DNA from 2 places in the Lysinibacillus sp. ACHW1.5 genome. Region 1 is predicted to be linked to the other one. Evidence: predicted binding sites of a transcription regulator. Region 1 holds the regulator's gene; the other holds the start of a gene.
What was found. Region 1 encodes NrdR, which represses ribonucleotide reductase genes. Its sites were predicted from a motif close to AACACNATATATNGTGTT; they were not measured.

Region 1 (11,060 bases):
CACAGCTGTTCGAAAATCAGCTTAAGGATCAACTAGAGGGGATTCATCAACGAAATCAGCAGCTAGCTGATTTGAATGCACAGCAAGGTCAAATGGATGTTTTAAGTAATTCACAGCAAATGGATATGCTCCGTTTACAAAGCATGAATAGTAAACGGAATGAGGCTTTTGATGTAATGACTAATTTTGTGAAAAAAATGCAGGATAGTCGTTCATCTATTATAGGTAATATGCGTTAAGGGTGTTAAAATATTTTAAACAAGTCAACCGCCGTGCGCGCGGTTGGCTTTTTTGAATGAAAAGAAATGCTAAAGTAGTGGATAGAGACTTAAAATTGGTGGATAAACCATTAAAAATAATGGATAACCTTGAGGATGGACGCCTGCTTTTTTTACTTGAAATGTATTGTTATGATAAAGTAGAAGTAGAAGACAACGCAGGAGGATAAAATCATGACCAAGGAAAAATTACTATTATTGGACGGTAATAGTTTAGCGTATCGCGCGTTTTTTGCGTTGCCATTGCTAACGAATGATAGTGGCATTCATACGAATGCTGTATACGGCTTTACAACAATGCTACAAAGAATATTAGAGGAAGAACAGCCAACCAAAATATTGGTTGCTTTTGATGCTGGGAAAACAACCTTCCGCCATGAAACTTTTACAGAATATAAAGGAGGACGTCAAAAGACTCCACCAGAATTATCAGAGCAATTTCCTTATTTACGAAAGCTCATTGATGCGTATGGTATTAAGCAATATGAGCAGGAATTATATGAAGCGGATGATATTATCGGAACGCTTGCTAAAGAGGCTTCATCACAGGATATGGATGTCATCATCGTTTCTGGAGACCGTGATTTAACTCAGCTGGCGACAGAGCAAGTAACCGTTTATATAACGAAAAAGGGTATTACGGAAATAGAGAAAAATACACCAGCCTTTATTGCGGAAAAGTACGGATTAACGCCGCTCCAAATTATTGATATGAAAGGCTTGATGGGGGATTCCTCCGATAATATTCCTGGTGTACCAGGCGTCGGGGAAAAAACGGCTGTAAAATTATTAAAAGAGCATGGCTCCGTTGAAGCACTTTATGAAGCAATGGATACATTGAAAGCTTCTAAAATGAAGGAAAAGCTTGTAGCTAATGAAGAGCAAGCCATCATGAGTAAGAAACTGGCAACGATTTATACGGATGCTCCAATCACCATTTCACTGGCTGATCTTGCCTATAATGGGCCAAAAGAAGATGAATTAATCAATGTGTGGCGTGAGCTTGGCTTTAAATCGCTGCTTGATAAAAGTGACTTTACAGTGCAAGAAGAAGAACAGGCGCCTCTCGATTATGACCTTGTCCAGGAAGTTCGACCTGAGGATTTAAAAGACGTGATGGCTGTGCATGTAGAGCTTGAAAACGAGCACTATCATACTTGTCAGCAGCTGGGAATTGCCTTATCAGATGGCGTAAAGACGCAATATATTCCATTTGATAAAGCAGCAAAATCAGATATTCTCCGTCGTTGGCTAGAAGATGCCACAAAAATAAAATATATGTCCGATTCTAAGGCAGCTCAAGCATCATTAAAGCGAGCTGGGATTCAATTAGCTGGCGTTGACTTTGATTTGCTACTTGCCTCTTATATTAATAATCCAGCATTAAGTGGCGATGATATCGCAACACTTGCAAGGGAACTAGGCTACTATGATGTCCAAGCAGATGAAGCGGTATATGGAAAAGGTGCCAAGCGTGCAATACCTGATCTGGACCAACTTGCACAGCATGTTAGCCGTAAAGCTTTTGCAGTATGGTCATTACAGCCGAAACTGGAAGCCTTATTAAAGGAAAACGAACAATTCGATCTTTATAAAAACCTAGAGCTACCATTGGCAGGAATTTTAGGTGAAATGGAAAGCGAAGGGATTACGGTTAACCGCGCTACGTTAGAGCAAATGGGGCAAGAGCTTAATGATAAACTTGTGGTAATTGAGCAAGAAATTTATGCAGAAGCTGGAGAAACCTTTAATATTAATTCACCAAAACAATTAGGTGTGATTCTATTCGATAAGCTAGGGCTACCTGTGATTAAAAAGACTAAGACAGGCTATTCAACTGCTGCAGATGTCCTAGAAAAACTACAGTCAGAGCATGCTATCATCGAACATATTCTGTTGTATCGCCAACTTGGAAAATTACAATCCACATATATTGAAGGCTTACTAAAGGAGATTCATGAATCAGATAGTAAAGTGCATACACGCTTCCAGCAAGCTTTAACTGCAACAGGGCGTTTAAGCTCAACAGACCCGAATTTACAAAACATCCCAATTCGTTTAGAGGAGGGCCGCAAAATTCGTCAAGCCTTTGTACCTTCAAAAGAGGATTGGATATTATTTTCTGCTGATTATTCGCAAATTGAATTACGCGTTCTTGCACATATGTCAGAAGATCAAAACCTTGTTGAGGCTTTCCGTGAAGGAATGGACGTTCATACACGTACAGCTATGGATGTATTTCATGTGTCAGAAGATGAGGTAGATAGTAATATGCGTCGCGCAGCGAAAGCTGTTAACTTTGGAATAGTCTACGGTATTAGTGATTATGGTCTATCCCAAAACTTAGATATTACGCGTAAGGAAGCAGCTAATTTTATTGAAAAGTATTTCGCAAGTTTCCCTGGTGTAAAACAGTACATGGATGACATTGTACAAAATGCGAAATTTAATGGTTATGTGACAACGATATTAAATAGACGCCGTTATTTACCGGATATTACAAGTTCAAACTTTAATTTAAGAAGCTTTGCTGAGCGTACGGCGATGAATACGCCAATTCAAGGTAGTGCAGCGGATATCATTAAAAAGGCAATGATTGATATGGATGCTCGATTGAAAAAAGAAAAGATGCAGGCAAAACTGCTGCTTCAAGTGCATGATGAACTAATCTTTGAGGCACCAAAGGAAGAGATTGCCTTGCTAGAAAAAATAGTACCAGAAGTCATGGAGAACGCTATTGAGCTTGCTGTACCGCTTAAAGTAGATTTTAACAATGGCTCAACTTGGTACGAGGCAAAATAAGGAGGGATTCAAATGCCTGAATTACCAGAGGTAGAGGGTGTCGTCCAGGCATTGAAGCCAACAGTTGAAGGACGTACCATTCAACAGGTTCAGCTTTCCGAACGAGTACATTTCTCTTTTAGTGAGGGTAAACAATGTATTGTCAAACAAGCAGAGCCTGATGCATTTGAAAGTACTTTGTCCCAGATGACCATTACCAAAATTGAACGACGAGCAAAATATATTTTCTTTCATTTGATGAAGGATGATGTTCCATATGTTCTTGTTAGTCACTTAGGGATGACAGGTGCTTGGTTTGTTGTGAATTCCCCCGAAGAAATCAATGAGGCGAAATTTCAAAAGCATATCCATGCGACATTTGAAATGGCAGATGGAGGATACTTGATTTATTCAGATATTCGTCGCTTCGGTGAACTTCGTTTTCTGACAAAAATTGAAGATCATGCGCCATTGACAAAAATGGCACCAGAGCCATTTGATGAGCATGCATGTGAATTTTTTATAACAAAATCTAAGCTACCGAAATATGAAAATAAAGCTGTAAAAGAAGTAATTATGGATGGGCAAGTCATTTCGGGCTGTGGCAATATTTATGCAACAGAGGCATTGTTTGCTCAGAAAATTCACCCTGCACGCAAAATGAGCCGCATTAGTGAAAAGCGGAAGCGAGCATTATTTGAGGAGATTGTTGCCGTCCTACGTCAAAGCATTGAAGCGGGTGGTTCAACTATTTCTGATTATCGGAATATTAATGGGGAAGCAGGGAGTATGCAGAATCGATTAAAAATGTATGGGAAAAAGGTATGTCCAGCATGTGAAACGGCAACAAGTCAAATGACAATTGGAGGGCGCACCTCTGTCTATTGCCCAAATTGTCAACATTAAAGGGGATTTAGCAATGATTATCGGACTTACAGGAAGTATTGCAAGTGGAAAAAGTACAGTAGCTAAAATGATGAGCGAACTGGGTTTACCGATTGTTGATGCAGATGTCGTAGCACGAGATGTCGTAGAACCTGGAACAGAGACATTAGCTTTGATTGCTGAAAGTTTTGGACAAGCTATCTTGCTTGAGGACGGCAATTTAAATCGAACTATGCTGGGTGATATCATATTCCATGAGCCTGCCAAACGCAAAACGTTAAATGATATCATGCATCCAGCAATCAGAAAAGAAATGTTACGTCAGCGTGATGCCTATTTAGAAGCAGGACATGAACATGTTGTGATGGACATTCCTTTGTTATTTGAGAGTAAGCTTCAACATTTTGTGGAACGTATCATTGTGGTATCGGTCAGTGAAGAAGTTCAGCTTCGACGTTTAATGGAACGAAATAATTTAACTAAAGAAGATGCATTGGCACGTATGCACTCTCAACTGCCGATGTCTGTCAAAGAAAAGGGTGCACATGCGGTCATTTATAATAACGAAAATATAGAAAGTACAGCAGAACAATTAAAAAAAATCCTGCATTATTGGGATGTTATTTAATGAGTTCTTCTATGATGCGTAGCAAGCCGATCTTGCTACGCATTTTTTTATGGGGAAACGCCATAATAAAGAATAATTTTTCAGAAAATAAGAACTTTTATATTCTCAATATATAATGTTCATCTTTTTTAAAATTGTGTTATACTAATCACCATAAAGTATATAATTAATTAATCTGAGTATGTACTCACAGGAGGATATTATAAATGACAGTATCAATTGCTATTAATGGTTTCGGGCGTATCGGACGTATGGTTTTCCGCCAGGCTATCGTACAACAAGATTTAAACATCGTTGCAATTAACGCAAGCTATCCTGCAGAAACGTTAGCACATTTGATTAAGTATGACACAAATCACGGAACATTTGAAGGTACGGTAGAACCAGCAGGCGATGCTTTAGTTGTAAATGGTAAACGTGTTCAAATTATTAGTGAACGTGATCCTTTAAAATTACCTTGGTCTACAATGGGTGTAGATATCGTTATTGAAGCTACAGGAAAATTTAATGAGCGTGATAAAGCAGCTATGCACTTAGCAGCTGGCGCGAAAAAAGTAATCTTAACAGCACCGGGTAAAAACGAAGATGTAACAATTGTTTTAGGTGTAAATGATGACAAATTGGATATTGCTAAACATGATGTTATTTCAAATGCTTCTTGTACAACAAACTGCTTAGCGCCAGTAGCAAAAGTATTGAATGACACATTTGGTATTGAGAATGGTTTAATGACAACAGTTCATGCTTATACAAATGACCAAAAGAACTTAGACAATCCGCATAAAGATTTACGTCGTGCACGTGGATGCGCCCAATCCATTATCCCAACATCTACAGGTGCAGCGAAAGCATTAAAATTAGTTTTACCTGAATTAGAAGGTAAAATTCATGGTATGGCACTTCGTGTTCCAACACCAAACGTATCTTTAGTTGATCTTGTAGTAGATTTAAATACAGATGTAACAGTTGATGCAGTCAATGCAGCATTTGTAAAAGCGGCAACAGAAGGTCCAATGAAGGGTATCCTTAATTTCTCTGTTGAGCCATTAGTATCTTCTGATTACAATACAACAACTTATTCTTCAACAGTTGATGGACTTTCTACAATGGTGTTAGGCAACCGCAAAGTAAAAGTACTTGCTTGGTATGATAACGAGTGGGGCTACTCTGCACGCGTTGTTGACCTTGTAAAAAAAGTGGCAAATGCTTTAGAAACGGTAAACGCGTAATAATTTCTATAGAGAGCACATTGAAATCGAAAAGGTTTCAATGTGCTCTTTTTTTACAGAAACTTTTCTTGTACTTCAGGTGCTTTAGATTTATCATGAGCTCACAAACGTGAATGCACTTTTCTTACATGTAGGAAATTTGTTATAATAGATATATTAAATTGTTGTAAACCAGGAGAGTAATTATATGAGATGTCCATCTTGCCAATTTAACGGAACGCGTGTTGTGGATTCGAGGCCAGTAGATGATAATAAAGAAATTCGTAGACGTCGTGAATGTGAGTCATGTGGCTTCCGTTTTACAACGTTTGAAAAAATTGAAGAGACACCATTAGTCGTTGTGAAAAAAGAAGGTTCACGAGAAGAGTTTAGCCGTGAGAAGGTGCTTCGTGGGCTTATTCGTGCTTGTGAAAAACGTCCAGTGGCACTTGATGTGCTGGAGGAACTTGTTCTGTCCATTGAAAAAGATCTTCGTCGTATTGGAAATTCGGAAGTACGCTCAGAAGATGTTGGCGAAATGGTCATGGACCGCTTAGCCAAAATTGATGAGGTTGCCTATGTGCGTTTTGCGTCGGTCTACCGTCAGTTTAAAGATATCAATGTCTTTATTGAAGAAATAAAGGACATTATTCAACGTCAAACGGAGAAGAAATCATAGCAAACAGAGAGGATGAATGCCGTTGATTCATTTATATAAGGAATTGCAGCCTGGCGATCCTTTCGACATTCGTCTACCTCATGCATTTTCTACACAAGAGCGTCAATTAGTTACATTATTTTATCAACCATTAACGGGATCAGAGCCAGTTAGCCTCTATTTAACATTATGGGCAGAAGCAGAGCAAATGCCAAAGCAGCAAATGACACATTATTATTTAATGAATGTGCTAGGGCTACCAATTGGTAAAGTGTTTGAGGCTCGTATTGCTTTAGAAGCTATTGGTTTGCTGCGTACATGGAAAAAAGAAAATGCTGGTGAGCGTAGTTTTTTATATGAGCTACAGCGCCCATTAGATGCAGATAGCTTTATGAAAGACCCGCTACTGTCGATGTTTTTGTTTAGTAAAATTGGAGAGCAGGCTTATCGCAACTTACGTCAGCGCTTTATGTCACCTGTAAAGGACACGGCGTTTAAGGATGTATCTCGTGCTTTTATTGATGTCTACAAGCCTGTTCATGCCAATATTCCATCAGATTTACAAGTGGATACGAGTCCTAAGGATAAACAAAAAGTGTATCCATTTTATTTGGAGCAATTCGATTTTGATTTATTGCAAGCCGGTTTGTCAGAGCAATTGGTACCTTCCAATTTGTTGACATTTGAAGTGCGTGAAGCTATAGCCAAGTTGGCATTTTTATATCATTTAACAGCCCTTGATATGCAAAAAGTAGTCATACTTGCTTTAGATGATGATTTAGGCATTTCTCAGGAACGTTTACGAAAGGCTGCTGCTGATTTTTATAAATTAACCGTATCCAAGGAGCCGCCAAAACTTGCCCGTGTCACCGATCCTCTACCAGTAGCAGAAGCGGGACAAAAAACCAAGGATCAGGAACTTCAACACTATTTAGAAACAACGGCGCCTGTCCAAGTTTTAAGAGATATAAATAATGGTAAAGAACCATTACAAACCTCAGTCCAACTTGCAGAAAATTTAATCGTTCAACATGGCATGCCAATTGGAGTGGTTAATGCATTGTTAGAATACGTTATGCTAACAACAGATATGAAGCTCCCTAAAAAATATGTGGAAACGATTGCTGATCATTGGGTACGAAAAAATGTCCAGACCGCTAAGGAAGCAATGGAACTTGCACGTCAAGAGCATGATAAATATACAGCTTGGAAAAACAAGCCGCAAACGTCCAATAAAACGAGTCAACAGACAAAAGGACGTTCAAGATATCAACGTGAAGAAAAAGTGCCTGAATGGTTCTATAAACGAAATGACAATCAAGAGGAATCTACCTCTAGTACTATAGATTTTGAAAAAGAGCGACAAAAAATATTAGAGATGCTAGGAAAAAGCGAATAGTAAAGAAGGTGAGCAGTAATCGAACCTATAAATGGACCACTAAAGCGAGCAATTAATGTACCCTCGTTCCAAGAACGCTATGAAGCCATGCGACGTGAAATTTTAGAGCACCCGCATGTGCTGGAATTTTTAGCGCAGCATGCAGATGAATTAAACTATGACAATGTTGAGCGAAATTTACCTAAACTGCATGAGTTTATTAGTCAATCTACTGAGTGCTGTGGGTGTGATAATACCGAACATTGTACAAACTATTTAAAAGGATTCATCCCGACATTAAGGGTTGTACGGAATTCTATTGAAATGGACTATGTGCGCTGTGAGCAAAAGATTAGGGAAGAAGAACGCCGGGATGTTGCGAATATGATTGCAAGTATGCATATGCCAAAAGATGTGCTACAAGCAACAATTCATGATTTAAGTATTGATGATGAATCACGTGTGGCGATTGCACAAAAAGCAGCTCAATTTATTAAAATAACAAAAGAAACTGGTCAATTACCTGCAAAAGGTTTTTACCTATATGGTAAATTTGGTGTAGGGAAATCCTTTGTACTTGGGGCATTGGCCAATGAATTAGCATCTATTAAAATCCGCTCTGTGGTAGTTTTCGTTCCAGAATTTTTACGAGAAATGAAAAATGCCATTGGCGATAATACATTGAATGAGAAAATAGATTATATTAAAAAGGCTCCTGTCTTAATGCTAGATGATTTAGGTGCGGAGACAATGACTGCCTGGACACGTGATGAAATATTGGGGACTATTTTCCATTATCGGATGGCAGAGCAATTGCCAACTTTTATTACGTCTAATTTTAACTATGAAGAATTAGAGCATCACTTAGCTCAGTCACAAAAAGGTGATATTGAGGTTGTCAAAGCGGGACGAATTATGGAGCGAATTAAAGCCCTAACCGTGCCGATCGAAATGCGAGGCAAAAATCGTCGGATGTAACATTGATAGTTGCATTTTTCGACAATCGAGCGTATACTGACTCATATACTTAATATCAATATGCATTGATGAGGACATGAATTTTGTGTATCAGCTTTTAGAGAGGGAAGTCATCGGCTGAAAACTTCCTAGTATGGGCACATTATTTACTACCTACTGAGCAGCGAAAGGGATAATCTTTCGCCGGTCCCTAGCCCGTTAGCTAGCCTTGAGCTTCGTCTGACTTTATGTAAGTCGGAAGGAAGAAGGGTGGAACCACGAGCATACGCTTCGTCCCTTTTGTGAGGGACGGAGCTTTTTTTATTTTTCTCAGATTTCATTGAAATAGTGGTGGCTCCGCTCATATAGGGAGATAAGTCGCTCGCGAAAGTGGTTAACTTGCTCATAGAGAGTAAGAAAATACTCAGAAGCATGAAGATGCCGCTCCGATTGCACTGAGAAATGCTTAAAAAAGCAATGACTCCGCTCAAACCAAGCCGTAGAGTCACACAAATATTGCTCCAGCCAATCATCAAGCATGATGTATTTATCAAAAACAAAGGAGTGCAAAGATTATGTCAGAAATGATTAAATTAACTTTCCCAGATGGCGCTGTAAAGGAATTTGCAAAAGGCACATCAACGGATGACGTAGCATTATCTATTAGCCCTGGCTTACGTAAAAAAGCGTATGCAGGTAAAATTAATGGTGTGTTAGTGGATTTAAAAACACCAATTGAAGAGGATGCAACTATTGCAATCATTACACAAGATGATGAGGCAGCACTTGAAATTTTACGTCACTCAACTGCCCATTTAACAGCGCAAGCTATTAAACGTCTATTCCCAGATGTAAAGCTTGGTATTGGTCCGGTAATTGAAGGTGGTTTCTACTATGATATCGACTCACCAACACCAATCACTGCTGAAGATCTACCAGCCATTGAAAAAGAAATGAAGAAAATTATTGCTGAAAACCTTGAGGTGGAACGCAAAAATGTAAGCCGTGCTGAAGCACAAGCCCTTTATGAAGAAATTGGCGATGAGTATAAATTAGAATTACTTGAAGCCATTCCTGCAGATGAGCAAGTATCTATTTATTATCAAGGCGAGTTTTTTGATCTTTGCCGTGGTATCCACGTACCATCTACGGGTAAACTTCGTGAATTCAAGCTTTTATCATTAGCGGGTGCTTACTGGAGAGGGAACTCTGATAACAAAATGTTACAACGTATTTATGGTACAGCGTTCTTCAAAAAAGAGGAATTAAAACACCACCTTCAAATGCTAGAAGAAGCAAAAGAACGTGATCACCGTAAAATCGGAAAAGAATTAGAACTGTTTACAACTTCCCAAAAGGTTGGCCAAGGTTTACCACTTTGGTTACCAAATGGTGCAACAATTCGTCGTGTTATTGAACGTTATATTGTCGATAAAGAATTATCACTTGGCTATAAGCACGTTTATACACCAGTATTAGGTTCTAAAGAGCTTTATCAAACTTCTGGTCACTGGGATCATTATCAAGATTCAATTTTCCCACCAATGGAAATGGATAATGAAACATTAATTATGCGTCCAATGAACTGTCCTCACCATATGATGGTGTACAAAAACAGCATGCATTCATATCGTAATCTACCATTGCGTATTGCAGAGCTTGGCACAATGCACCGTTACGAAATGTCAGGGGCGGTTTCAGGCTTACAACGTGTTCGTGGGATGACATTAAATGATGCCCATATTTTTGTTCGCCCAGATCAAATTAAAGCGGAATTCCAAAAAGTAGTACAGTTAATTTTAGAGGTTTATAAAGATTTCGATCTTAATGATTACTCATTCCGTTTATCTTATCGCGACCCAGCAGATACTGAGAAATACTTCGATGATGATGCAATGTGGGAAAAAGCACAAAGCATGCTAAAAGAAGCAATGGATGAACTTGGCTTAGACTACTTTGAAGCGGAAGGTGAGGCTGCATTCTATGGTCCTAAACTTGACGTTCAAGTAAAAACAGCGATTGGTAAAGAAGAGACTTTATCTACAGTTCAATTAGACTTCTTATTACCAGAACGCTTCGACCTAACTTATGTTGGGGAAGATGGTAAGCCTCATCGTCCAGTTGTTATCCACCGTGGTGTTGTATCAACAATGGAACGTTTTGTTGCCTTCTTAATTGAAGAATACAAAGGAGCATTCCCAACTTGGTTAGCACCAGTACAAGTTGAAGTTATTCCAGTATCGAATGAAGCTCACTTCGACTATGCAAAGCAAATTGAAGAGCAACT
Region 2 (11,060 bases), 520 kb from region 1:
AAGCACGTTTTTTTCGTTTGTAGATGATGTGAGAAATGATGATAATGCTCCACACCCATATAAAACAAATTGCACTGATTGTCGTCACAACACTAAAGGCATTCTCTGGCATCAACTTACTTAACAGAGCACCAACTGATACAACAATAGCAGAAATAACGAGAGCATTACTTGGCACACTGTTTCTGTTGAGTTTTGCGAATGCTGGAGATGCCTGTTTATTGTTACCAAGATTATAGAGCATCCGACTTGTGGAGAATAACCCACTGTTACCTGCTGAAGCCGCTGAAGTAAGCACAACAAAATTTATAATACCAGCAGCAATCGGGATACCTGCTAATGTAAACACTTGGACAAAGGGACTGCTTGAAGCAGACATTTCATACCATGGGTTAATACATAAAATGACAAATAATGCCCCTACATAGAAAAGCAAAATGCGAAATGGAATTTTATTAATGGCAGAAGGAATATTTTTTTGAGGATCTGCGGTTTCAGCTGCTGAAACCCCCACTAATTCCACTCCAACAAATGCAAAGACTACCATTTGGAAGGCCATTAAAAAGCCGTATATACCATTTGGGAACATGCCTCCATGTGCCCACAGATTTTCAACTGATACGGTCCCTGAGCTAGTTTGAAAGCCAGTTACTAACATAATAAGACCAATAATAATAAGTGCGACAATCGTAATAACTTTAATAATAGCGAACCAAAATTCTAGCTCACCAAAAAGCTTAACGGTTAATAGATTTAGTAGTAATAACAATACAAGGCAACCAATGGCTGGCACCCATTGTGGGAGATCAAACCAATATTGTGTATAAACCCCCACCGCAATAATGTCTGCCATTGCGGTCATAATCCAACAGAACCAGTATGTCCAACCTGTTACATAACCTGCCCAAGGCCCTATGTACTCGGATGCAAAATCCGTAAATGAAGTGTAGCCTGCGTTGGATAGTAACAATTCACCTAAGGCACGCATCACAAAAAATAGCGCTGTCCCCACAATTAAGTAGGCTAGGATGATCGAAGGCCCTGCTAAGGCAATGGCTTTTCCAGAGCCTAAAAATAAACCAGTCCCAATTGTTCCGCCAATGGCAATAAGCTGCACATGGCGATTTTTTAAATCTCGTTTTAATTGTTGCTGTTCCACGTTAATCCCCCTCAAAGATGCATAAAAAACTATGACTGGAAAAATAAAAAGAGACTAGTTGTGACACTAGTCTCGGAAAAACGTCAGAATAACAAATATCATTTACTCGCAGATGTCTACATGAAATAGGTTAAATATTTTATGTAGCATCGCTTATAAAAGCTGTATTATTCCTCTGTCCTTTTGCCTGAGATAGTGAACCCTTCGGCGACGCAATGTGCGCTCTCTCCAGAACTGCTCCTGCTATAGTTTGATCCATAGCATTCATAGCTTATTAACTTGATAATCAATTATTATTGTAAGATATTATACATCCTAACAGTGCTTCTAAAATTATTCAACAATAAATTTTGACTATTTTCAGAAAAATAGAAGAATGGGGTTCGTAACAGGCATATCTCTAACGAAAAATAGTATTTTTGGTCATACAAAGTGTTTCGTGAAGGGGTTTTTAATATGAGATGGATTATTGGAAGATTGCTCAACATAGCTGTCGAAGTGCTCAAACATAAGTGAAAACCGCTCCAAAAGAGTGTGGAAGTGCTCAAACAAATGAAAAGGACGCTCAAAAAAGTGGACGAAGCGCTCATTTTTATGAGGACCCGACTCAAGTAGCGAACTCGTTCAAAGTAGACTTTGTATCAAAAAGGGGATTATAATGCGTTTTGTTGCTTTACTTTTTTATTTTAATGACATGAAGCTCGTACAGCATCATTTGAAATAGATATAATATAGTAGAAACTCTGAATTTTTTAAAAAAGAAGTCGTCTCATAGTACTTTGAGACGACTTTTTCTGATGAGAGCATTAATATTTTTTTGCTTTTATTTTACCTGTCCAAGTTTTGAAACCACCTTGAAGTTGGTAAATTTGGTTGTACCCACGTTTTTTAAGAAATAGTGCAGCACGTGAGCTACGGCCTGTATTTTGACAGTATAGATATACTGGTAAATCTGGGCGAATTTCTTTATAACGTTGACGTAGTGTTGTCGAAGGAACATTTCGTGCACCAAGAATATGACCAGCATCAAATTCTTTTTGCTCACGAACATCGATCAGCTGGGCTTTACGATAGCCTTCTATGAATTGCTCTTGTGTTAGGTTGGTTACGGCTTTTTTGAGTCGTAGTGCATTAATTCCGATATATGCAATTGTGACTACTAAAACGACACCGATTGTGATAAGTATGTCCAAGATTTTCTTACCCCTTTCTATCTTCTCTATTATTATAAAAGATGCGCTAGCGATAGTCCAATGAGTTTGATAAAATTAACTAGGTTATAGCGAAATCGCTTTTTTCGTTACACAAGCAATCGTTCGCAATTTGAACTGTAGTATACTATTCGTTAAAGTTGACCCACAGGTGGGGCCTGATGGATCATTTTATATTTGTAGGAGATGAGCATATGACAACTTGGTATTTTTTAAATTCAGGGAAATGTAGTCCTTCTTTTAATATGGCACTAGATGAAGCATTACTTGATTGGCATAGTGAGGGGTTAATTCCACCAGTAATTCGTTTCTACGAGTGGGAGCCTGCGACATTATCCATTGGTTATTTTCAACAAGCTAAAAGAGATATTAATTTAGATGCTGTGCGTGAACAAGGCTTAGGTTTTGTACGTCGACCAACTGGTGGACGAGCTGTCCTACATGAACATGAGCTAACTTATAGTGTCATTGTGACGGAAAGCTATCCGAATATGCCAGAATCTGTGACAGAGGCATATCGTGTGTTAAGTGAGGGAATTTTGCAAGGTTTCCATAACCTGGGTATGGATGCCTATTTTAGTGTACCTGATACAGAGGAGAAAAGAGCGGACCTGAAGAGTCCAAAAAGTGCTGTTTGCTTTGATGCACCAAGTTGGTATGAACTTGTCGTAGAAGGGAAAAAAATAGCTGGAAGTGCTCAAACACGTCAAAAGGGTGTCATTTTACAGCATGGCGCCATTTTATTAGATTTGGATCAAGAGAAATTATTATCCGTATTTAATTTCTCCAGTGAAGAAGCGAAGAATCGTATGCGTAGAAAGCTACCAGAAAAGGCTGTTGCCATCAACAGTCTTGTAAAAGAGCCAGTGACAGTTGAACAATGTGTGACAGCTTTTAGAGATGGTTTTGCAAAATCGTTGCAAATTGAATTAAAACCATTTACACTTTCTGAGGAGCAATTAGAATATGTCCAAGCTTTAGAAGAAAAAAAATATGCTTCAGATGAGTGGAACTTTAAAAAGTAAAAAATGGTATGAAAAAAATATTTTTTAACGTTCAATCCTAGTCATAACAAGTAGTTCTGAATCTATTAAAAAAAGCAAGAGTTGAATTAAAAAACTATATATAGTATCTTTTTTAAAGACATATACACAATATGTAGTGTTTAACAACACGAGATATTGTGTATTTATTTTGTAATGAAGAAAATAAGGGAGGCAAAACGATGGTACTCACAAATCATCAACCCGAAGTAAACAATCAATTTGAACAGTTAAACAAAGATATTGAACAATTCCCGCAGGTACACCCCGTAACATCTGATATGCATATTACACACAAAGGTGTATCGAGACTTGTCATGATCGATCGCTATTCGTTTAAAGACACAGAAAAGAAAACATTGAAAGCCGGCGACTTTGTTGTATTAACGGTAAAAGCTGATCCGAAATTTCCTGCACGTGGTTTAGGGACAATTCAAAAATTGGATATGTCTACAAAAACAGCAGAGATTTTGATTGAAGAAGATTATCGTAGCGCATTAGACGATCCGCAAGAGCAAGAAACGGGTGTGATTACGCGTTCAATTGACGTGCTAGAAAAGCCTCTTGAGATATATTATGAACAAATTGCAAAACGAAATGCAACGGGCCTTGCCGCTGTTGAAAAAACACCAGAAAAACGCCAAGAATGGTTTGAAAAATTTTATGAGCAATTAGTATCCTTGAAATTCATTCCAGCTGGACGAGTGATTTATGGAGCTGGATCTGAAACTGATGTAACCTTCTTTAACTGTTACGTGATGCCATTTGTCGCTGACTCTCGTGAAGGTATCAGTGATCACCGTAAGCAAGTTATGGAGATTATGAGCCGCGGTGGAGGTGTTGGAACAAATGGTTCAACATTACGCCCACGTAACACATTAGCTCGTGGTGTAAACGGTAAATCATCTGGTTCTGTATCCTGGTTAGATGACATTGCTAAATTGACACATCTTGTGGAGCAAGGTGGATCACGTCGTGGCGCACAAATGATTATGCTAGCAGATTGGCATCCAGATATTGTGGAGTTTATTATTTCCAAAATGCAAAATCCACGTATTCTGCGTTACCTGATCGAAAATACAACGGATGAAACAATCATCCGTCTAGCCAAAGAAAAATTAAACTTCAAGCCACTTTCTATGCAAGAAGAAGCGATGTATCAAGGCATCGTGAATTATAAAAACATTGAAGGCTTAGGTGGATTTGATACAGCGATCATTCGTGAGGCTGAAAATAAATTACGTGATGGTGGCACGTACACTGTTCATAACCCAGAGTTTTTAACAGGTGCCAACATTTCTGTGACATTAACAAAAGAATTTATGGAAGCAGTTGAAAAAGATGCTGACTTCGAGCTTCGTTTCCCAGCTGTTGAAGAATATACAAAGGAAGAAATGAGCGTTTACAACACGAAATGGCATGAAGTTGGTGATGTTCGTGAATGGGAGAAAATGGGCTATAAAGTCCGCACATACCGTACAATTAAAGCAAAAGAGTTATGGAATTTAATTAATGTATGTGCAACATACTCAGCAGAGCCAGGTATTTTCTTCATTGACAACGCCAATGACATGACAAATGCAAAGGCATACGGTCAAAGTGTTGTAGCGACGAACCCATGTGGCGAGCAACCACTTGCACCATATTCTGTGTGTAACTTAGCTGCTGTGAATTTAGCACAGTTTGCGAATAAAGAAAATCAATCAGTTGATTACGAAGCACTACGTGAAACAGTTCGTGTTGGTGTTCGTATGCAGGATAATGTGATTGATGCGACACCTTACTTCTTAGAAGAAAACCGTGTACAAGCTCTTGGTGAACGTCGTGTTGGATTAGGCGTTATGGGCTTAGCCGATTTGCTGATTTACTGTGAAAAAGAATACGGTTCAGAAGCAGGGAATGCGTTAGTCGATGATATCTTTAAAACAATCGCTGAAACTGCGTATGAGGCGTCTACAGAGCTTGCGAAAGAGCGTGGTAGCTTCCCGTTCTTAGTAGGTGCTACAGACGAAGAAACAGCACGTTTACGTAAAGCCTTTACAGAGACAGGCTTTATGCAAAAAATGCCTGCTCATATCAAAGAGCAAATTTTAGCGACTGGTATCCGTAACTCACATTTATTAACGGTTGCACCAACAGGGTCCACAGGAACAATGGTAGGGGTAGCAACAGGTCTTGAGCCATACTTCTCCTTCACGTACTATCGTTCTGGTCGTCTAGGTAAATTCATTGAAGTAAAAGCTGAAATTGTCCAAGAATATTTGAACCGTCATCCAGAAGTAAATGAGCAAGAGCTTCCAGAATGGTTCGTTACAGCAATGGAGCTAAAACCAGAAGCGCATGCGGATGTGCAATGCATTATTCAAAAATGGATCGATTCCTCTATTTCTAAAACTGTAAACGCACCAAAAGGCTATACAGTACAGCAAGTTGAAAAAGTGTACGAGCGACTATATAAAGGTGGCGCTAAGGGTGGTACGGTCTATGTTGACGGTAGCCGTGATTCACAAGTACTTACACTAAAAGCAGAAGAAAATGATATGGATCAACTTTCATTTGAAGAGGAATTGGTGGAAGAACATACAAAACGTCCAGTCGTATTAGTAGATACGATTCAAGCGTTAGAGTCAACAACTGTTATTGGCTCAGACGTTGGGAATACATGCCCAGTATGCCGTAAAGGCACAGTCGAAGAAATGGGCGGCTGTAATACATGTACAAACTGTGGCGCACAGTTGAAATGCGGTTTATAAATTAGATTTAATAACAGTTGTTGTATCTTTAAAACAAAGTTTAACCGTTTGTAATAAAGTTGTACCGTTTTGAAAAAAGTTATACCGTTTATAAAAAAGATGAACTGTTGTTAGATCTTAGAATAATAATTTATAATAGTTTGATCAAAAATCCTGTTATATGCAGGATTTTTTCCTTATTCAGCAATCGGACCAAATTGTTGAGGAACGTTTTCAATGGATTTATTGTTTAAATATAGCGTTAGATAAAGATAAACTCCATTTTGACCAATCTTTTTTCAAAATGGAGTTTTTGCATTTGCTGATAAATAAAGCCTGAAGGTAAATTTTTGATCAATCTATATTCTGAAGCTATATTCACTTGTTTTTTATTTTTTATTTGTAAGTAAATCTTTATTTGGTTGGGAAAATGAAGCAAGGAGGTGAAATAATCCAGGTAAGACAATTAACATACCAACAATCGCATATATTTGTCGCGTACTTAAATCTAAAAATGTTGAGGAAGCAAACAATATCCCTAATGGCATGGTAACTCGAATGAATAGTAATCGAACTGCACTTAGTTGGGTTAAACGATCTCTAGGTGCTTCACGCTGAAAAATTGCTGCGCTTTGAGCATTGAATAAAGGAAATACCATTCCTCCAAACAATTCACACACCCATGCAATAGGAACTGAATTTACAAAAAACAAGAGTACGAATGAAAGACCTCCTCCTATTAAACCGAGGTACATAGTTTGATAAGTTTTTGGTAACTTCGTAAGTAGTACCATACCTACAGCATAACCGACTGGGAAAGACCCAGAAAAGATCGCATATTCCCAAGAATGACCATTAAGGTCTCCTCGTATAAAAGGAATACTTAAAACCATCGTTGCTCCAACTGCAAACTGTACCGTGGAAGAAAGAATGGTAAGTCGAAAAAGATTTGGATATTTAAAGAATGTTCGATAGCCTTCCTTCATTTCTGCCCACCAAAATTTCTTTGTCCAAGTTGCCACTTTCTTCTTACTTGATTGAGGGATACGTGAAAGTGCGAGAAAACTGACGAGGAACAGTACAGATGAAAATCCATATATAAAATGTATAGGACTGACCAACAGCAATAATGAAGTTGCTCCAGGAGCGATAAAACTCATAAGTCGAATAGTTCCATCTAGTAATGCATTTGCTTCGACAAGTTCTTTCTCTTTACAAATTTCTGGTAGAAGTGAAAAAGATAGACTTGCGTAAATTGGTTGCATCAAGCCTAACAAACATTGTAAAACGACTAATCCTAAAATGGTCCCCACGTCTGTACCAATTAAATAACCAACAAGTGGAAGGATATAGGCTCCAGCACGAATCAACTGTATGTTTTGAAGCATTTTCTCCTTCACAACATGGTTTAGGAAAGGCGCACTAATGCCTTGAAAAATTAAAGAGGGGATAAAATATACAAGCCAAAGTACACCCATCCATTCCTTTGAACCTGTCAATTCATAAAGTAACAATCCATTAATGATTGCTCCAGCTGCTCCACCAAATTCGGATACAATTTCACCTATCCAAAGTGCTTTAAATGAATTAGAGAACTTATTCATTTGTGAACCCCAGGTACTGAGTGAGTCGTCCAGAAAAAGCGTTAATCTGCGTTAGATTTGCTGAATAGATACCTTTATCAACACGAATAAACTTTGCTGCTTTCAATATAGAAAGTTGGTGATGTAGTGTTGTTTTAGATGTATTAAACTGCACGCTCAACTCTTGAAGTGATAAAGGTCCCTTTAAAAGTTGATAAAGCAATTTCAATCGAAGTTCATCCCCTAAGGCCTTATGACCACGAATTAACTCATTTGATGGAACACCAGGCTCTATCAAATATTCTTCCTTTAAAGGATAAAAGAAAAGTTTAGTATCAGGTGTGCGTTTTTCTAAGATCCAAGGACGATAAGATACGTGTGGAATTAATTTGACATTCCAGACAGAAGGTTCAGGGAGATACTTGATTCCACCCGTAATTCGTTCGATTTCCTCAATAGGATTTGTTATATCCAATGATTTGTATTGTTTCTGTTCAAAAGCAAGCGCATGAGTCCATTTTTCCCATTCTTCTTGTTGACTTATCCACATGTACCACTCAACTAATGTATTGTTGAATAGGTCACAAATTTCTTGTTGTGTATAACGACTAAGATTACGCACATACCCACCTAAGTAATCGTGGTCTTCAAAATATGTCGCATACTTCTCAAATAATTCACCTCGATGATGTTCAGTGGCTGTCGCTTTTCTTATAGGCTCAGTATTCCGATCTTTGTACGGCAAAAGTATGTCATAAAAGCGAGCAATTGGAATTTCTGAAAGTTGATTCGAAAAATCTTGAACAGATAATGCAGATAATTTATCTTGAAGCATAATCAGTCCATACCATAAATTGGTCTCCTCAATTACCTTCAAATGTTTTAATAATGATAAAGGCATTGAATCTTGCTCTGATAACCACTTTCCATCTAAATCGAATGTATGTCGAAGTTGCCTATGTGTGTAACCTGCAATACCAAGTATCACTTCCCAAACAGGTGAAGATTCTACTTGTAAGGAAATACTTTCAGCTGGATATGGGGAATAAAGGTGTTTCATAAAAGAGCCTCCTTATTATGTATTTCCTAAATTCTAATATAATAGAATACATTATTCAATAAATTTAGAATAATAGTTTCTGCTCGCTCCCTAAAGAAGATATTTGAGCATATTATACTTATTCTATTAAATGGTGCGTTTATTTAGGAACGCGTCTTTTTTGTTTAAAGGGCCATTTAGTTGAATAACTGCCTCTAAAGAGATTTGTACATTTATGTTAAAATTTAGGGGTAGTTCTTGAAAACAACTTGGTTATTTAATAAGAGTTTTCCGTTATTGCAATAGATACTTTATTTATAGTAGAAGAAGTGAGGGATTAACATGTTTTTTGTTCAAATGTCTGGCTTTCCTGGGTCTGGAAAGTCTACACTTTCTCGTCAAATTGCTGAGCGTACAGGAGCAGTCATAATAGACCACGACATTGTAAAATCTGCTTTATTACAGTCAACAGAAGAAATTCAAATCGATTCAAAATTAACTGGTAAGATTTCATATAATATTGATTGGTCTTTAATTGAATTTTACTTATCACAAGGGCAAAATGTAGTATTTGATAGCCCTTGCCTTTATCAAGAAATGGTAGATCGAGGAATTGCTATGTCAAAAAAATATAATGTGAAGTACAAATATGTTGAGTGCTACCTTGATGATCTTCAAGAGATTAATTTTAGATTGAAAAATCGAGAAAGAATGATAAGTCAAATAAGTGAGGTAACTTCCGAAGAGAATTTTAAATATACATTAGTCAATAGTAAAAGACCCACTGATTATCAGTGCATAGTTGTAAATACTGGCGAACCTATCGATAGTTATATTAATGACGTTGTAAATTACATAAAGAAATGAGTTGTAAATATTTTTATTCAATTAAAGGGCGCGATTGTGGAGCAACATAGGTAGAAAACAATCAAACTTTTTTATAAAAACCTAACTTAAAACTGCTAAAGAGGTATCCCTTTTGATCAATCTTTTTTTTAAAGGGATTCTTCTTATTTATCATAAAGTAAGGGTTTGCGAGGTATTTTTGCTCAAACTTTATTCCAAACCTACAAGTTGTAACTTTTTACCCCTTTAGTTTAAGATAATCTAAAGGGGTATTTTTGTGTAAATAGGAATATTTACTTATTAATTTAGATAAGAAGTATTGAAATGAGAAGGGGGATGGAAGTATGGATGTTTCACTAATAGTTGAAAGAATTGATGAACTTTTTAATGTAACAAATCAGGAAATCTATGCTAATGAATCTGGGGTTACATACAAGGCAAATAAAGAAGTGAAGAAAATAGGATACTGTGTTAACCTAACGCTTGAAACGATAGAGGAAGCAAGAATTCATGGAGTGGACATGATGTTAACACACCATGATGCATGGGATGAAATCTATGGATTAAAAGAGGCATGTACTGAAAAACTAGCAGCGAACGGTATAAGCCATTACTATAATCACTTACCACTTGATGACTGTAACTTTGGCACAAATGATAGCTTATTAAAAAAATTGAATTTAGAGATTATTAAAAGAACCCATGAATGGGAAGGGTTGTTTTTCGGTAGAATCGCTGAATATGAGGAAGAAATTGAATTTAAAGATTTCGTAACAAAACTTGAATTTTTACTTGAAGAACCCGTTAGATTTTGGCAGTTCAATAACAAAATGGTGAATCGAGTAGGCTTAGTCTGTGGAAATGGAGGCACAACAGCTTGCCTGAAGGAAGCGGTTGAAAATAAATGTGATGTATATATTACAGGTGAATGTAATTTATATACAATTCAATATGCTCAGTTTAAAGGAATAAATCTTATTATTGGAAGTCATACCTTCACAGAATTCTTTGGCATTCAAAGTTTAGCATTAAAATTGAATGACAATAAAAAAGAACTTGAAGTAGTGAGACTAAATGAAGAACATTATGAAGCGAATATTAGAATAAAGCTTAAGGAGACAAGCATATGACGTTATATTCTGTCCTAGTGGCGAACAGTGCTTTACAAACAGTTGATTGTACAGGAATTGCTGAAATAACAGTAGGAGAATTAAAAAAATTATATCCAATTACAGAGAGTACACCAACACAGTCGTGGCATTTGATGGACGATGATACACGAGTTTTACATGCAGCAGATGAATCAGCTTTTGAAAATTTGAATATATTTGAATGGAATAATCCACCTTATGACTTAGGGCTTTATAATGAAAAATCCTTTGTATACGGCATCGAGGGAAATTGGGGTCCTCAATTTTTAGAAGATTTTTTAAGTTATTTGAAGGAA

Region 2: a site for NrdR is predicted at 3,519-3,536, ahead of L6W14_RS14090 (vitamin B12-dependent ribonucleotide reductase). Genes of this name have one in related genera too.

Annotation. Positions count from the first base shown of each region.
Region 1 covers NZ_CP091777.1:3,333,344-3,344,403, reverse strand. The annotation lists gene L6W14_RS16760 (hypothetical protein) at 1-239, shown strand, start outside; gene L6W14_RS16755 (hypothetical protein) at 296-448, shown strand; gene polA (DNA polymerase I) at 453-3,080, shown strand; gene mutM (bifunctional DNA-formamidopyrimidine glycosylase/DNA-(apurinic or apyrimidinic site) lyase) at 3,093-3,965, shown strand; gene coaE (dephospho-CoA kinase) at 3,979-4,572, shown strand; gene L6W14_RS16735 (glyceraldehyde-3-phosphate dehydrogenase) at 4,779-5,801, shown strand; gene nrdR (transcriptional regulator NrdR) at 5,989-6,459, shown strand; gene L6W14_RS16725 (replication initiation and membrane attachment family protein) at 6,476-7,837, shown strand; gene dnaI (primosomal protein DnaI) at 7,865-8,794, shown strand; gene thrS (threonine--tRNA ligase) at 9,349-11,060, shown strand, end outside.
Region 2 covers NZ_CP091777.1:2,815,652-2,826,711, reverse strand. The annotation lists gene L6W14_RS14105 (amino acid permease) at 1-1,159, opposite strand, end outside; glycine riboswitch at 1,325-1,401, opposite strand; gene L6W14_RS14100 (rhodanese-like domain-containing protein) at 1,966-2,352, opposite strand; gene L6W14_RS14095 (lipoate--protein ligase family protein) at 2,616-3,395, shown strand; gene L6W14_RS14090 (vitamin B12-dependent ribonucleotide reductase) at 3,596-6,166, shown strand; gene L6W14_RS14085 (MFS transporter) at 6,535-7,749, opposite strand; gene L6W14_RS14080 (ArsR family transcriptional regulator) at 7,742-8,788, opposite strand; gene L6W14_RS14075 (P-loop nucleotide/nucleoside kinase family protein) at 9,110-9,634, shown strand; gene L6W14_RS14070 (Nif3-like dinuclear metal center hexameric protein) at 9,958-10,743, shown strand; gene L6W14_RS14065 (hypothetical protein) at 10,740-11,060, shown strand, end outside.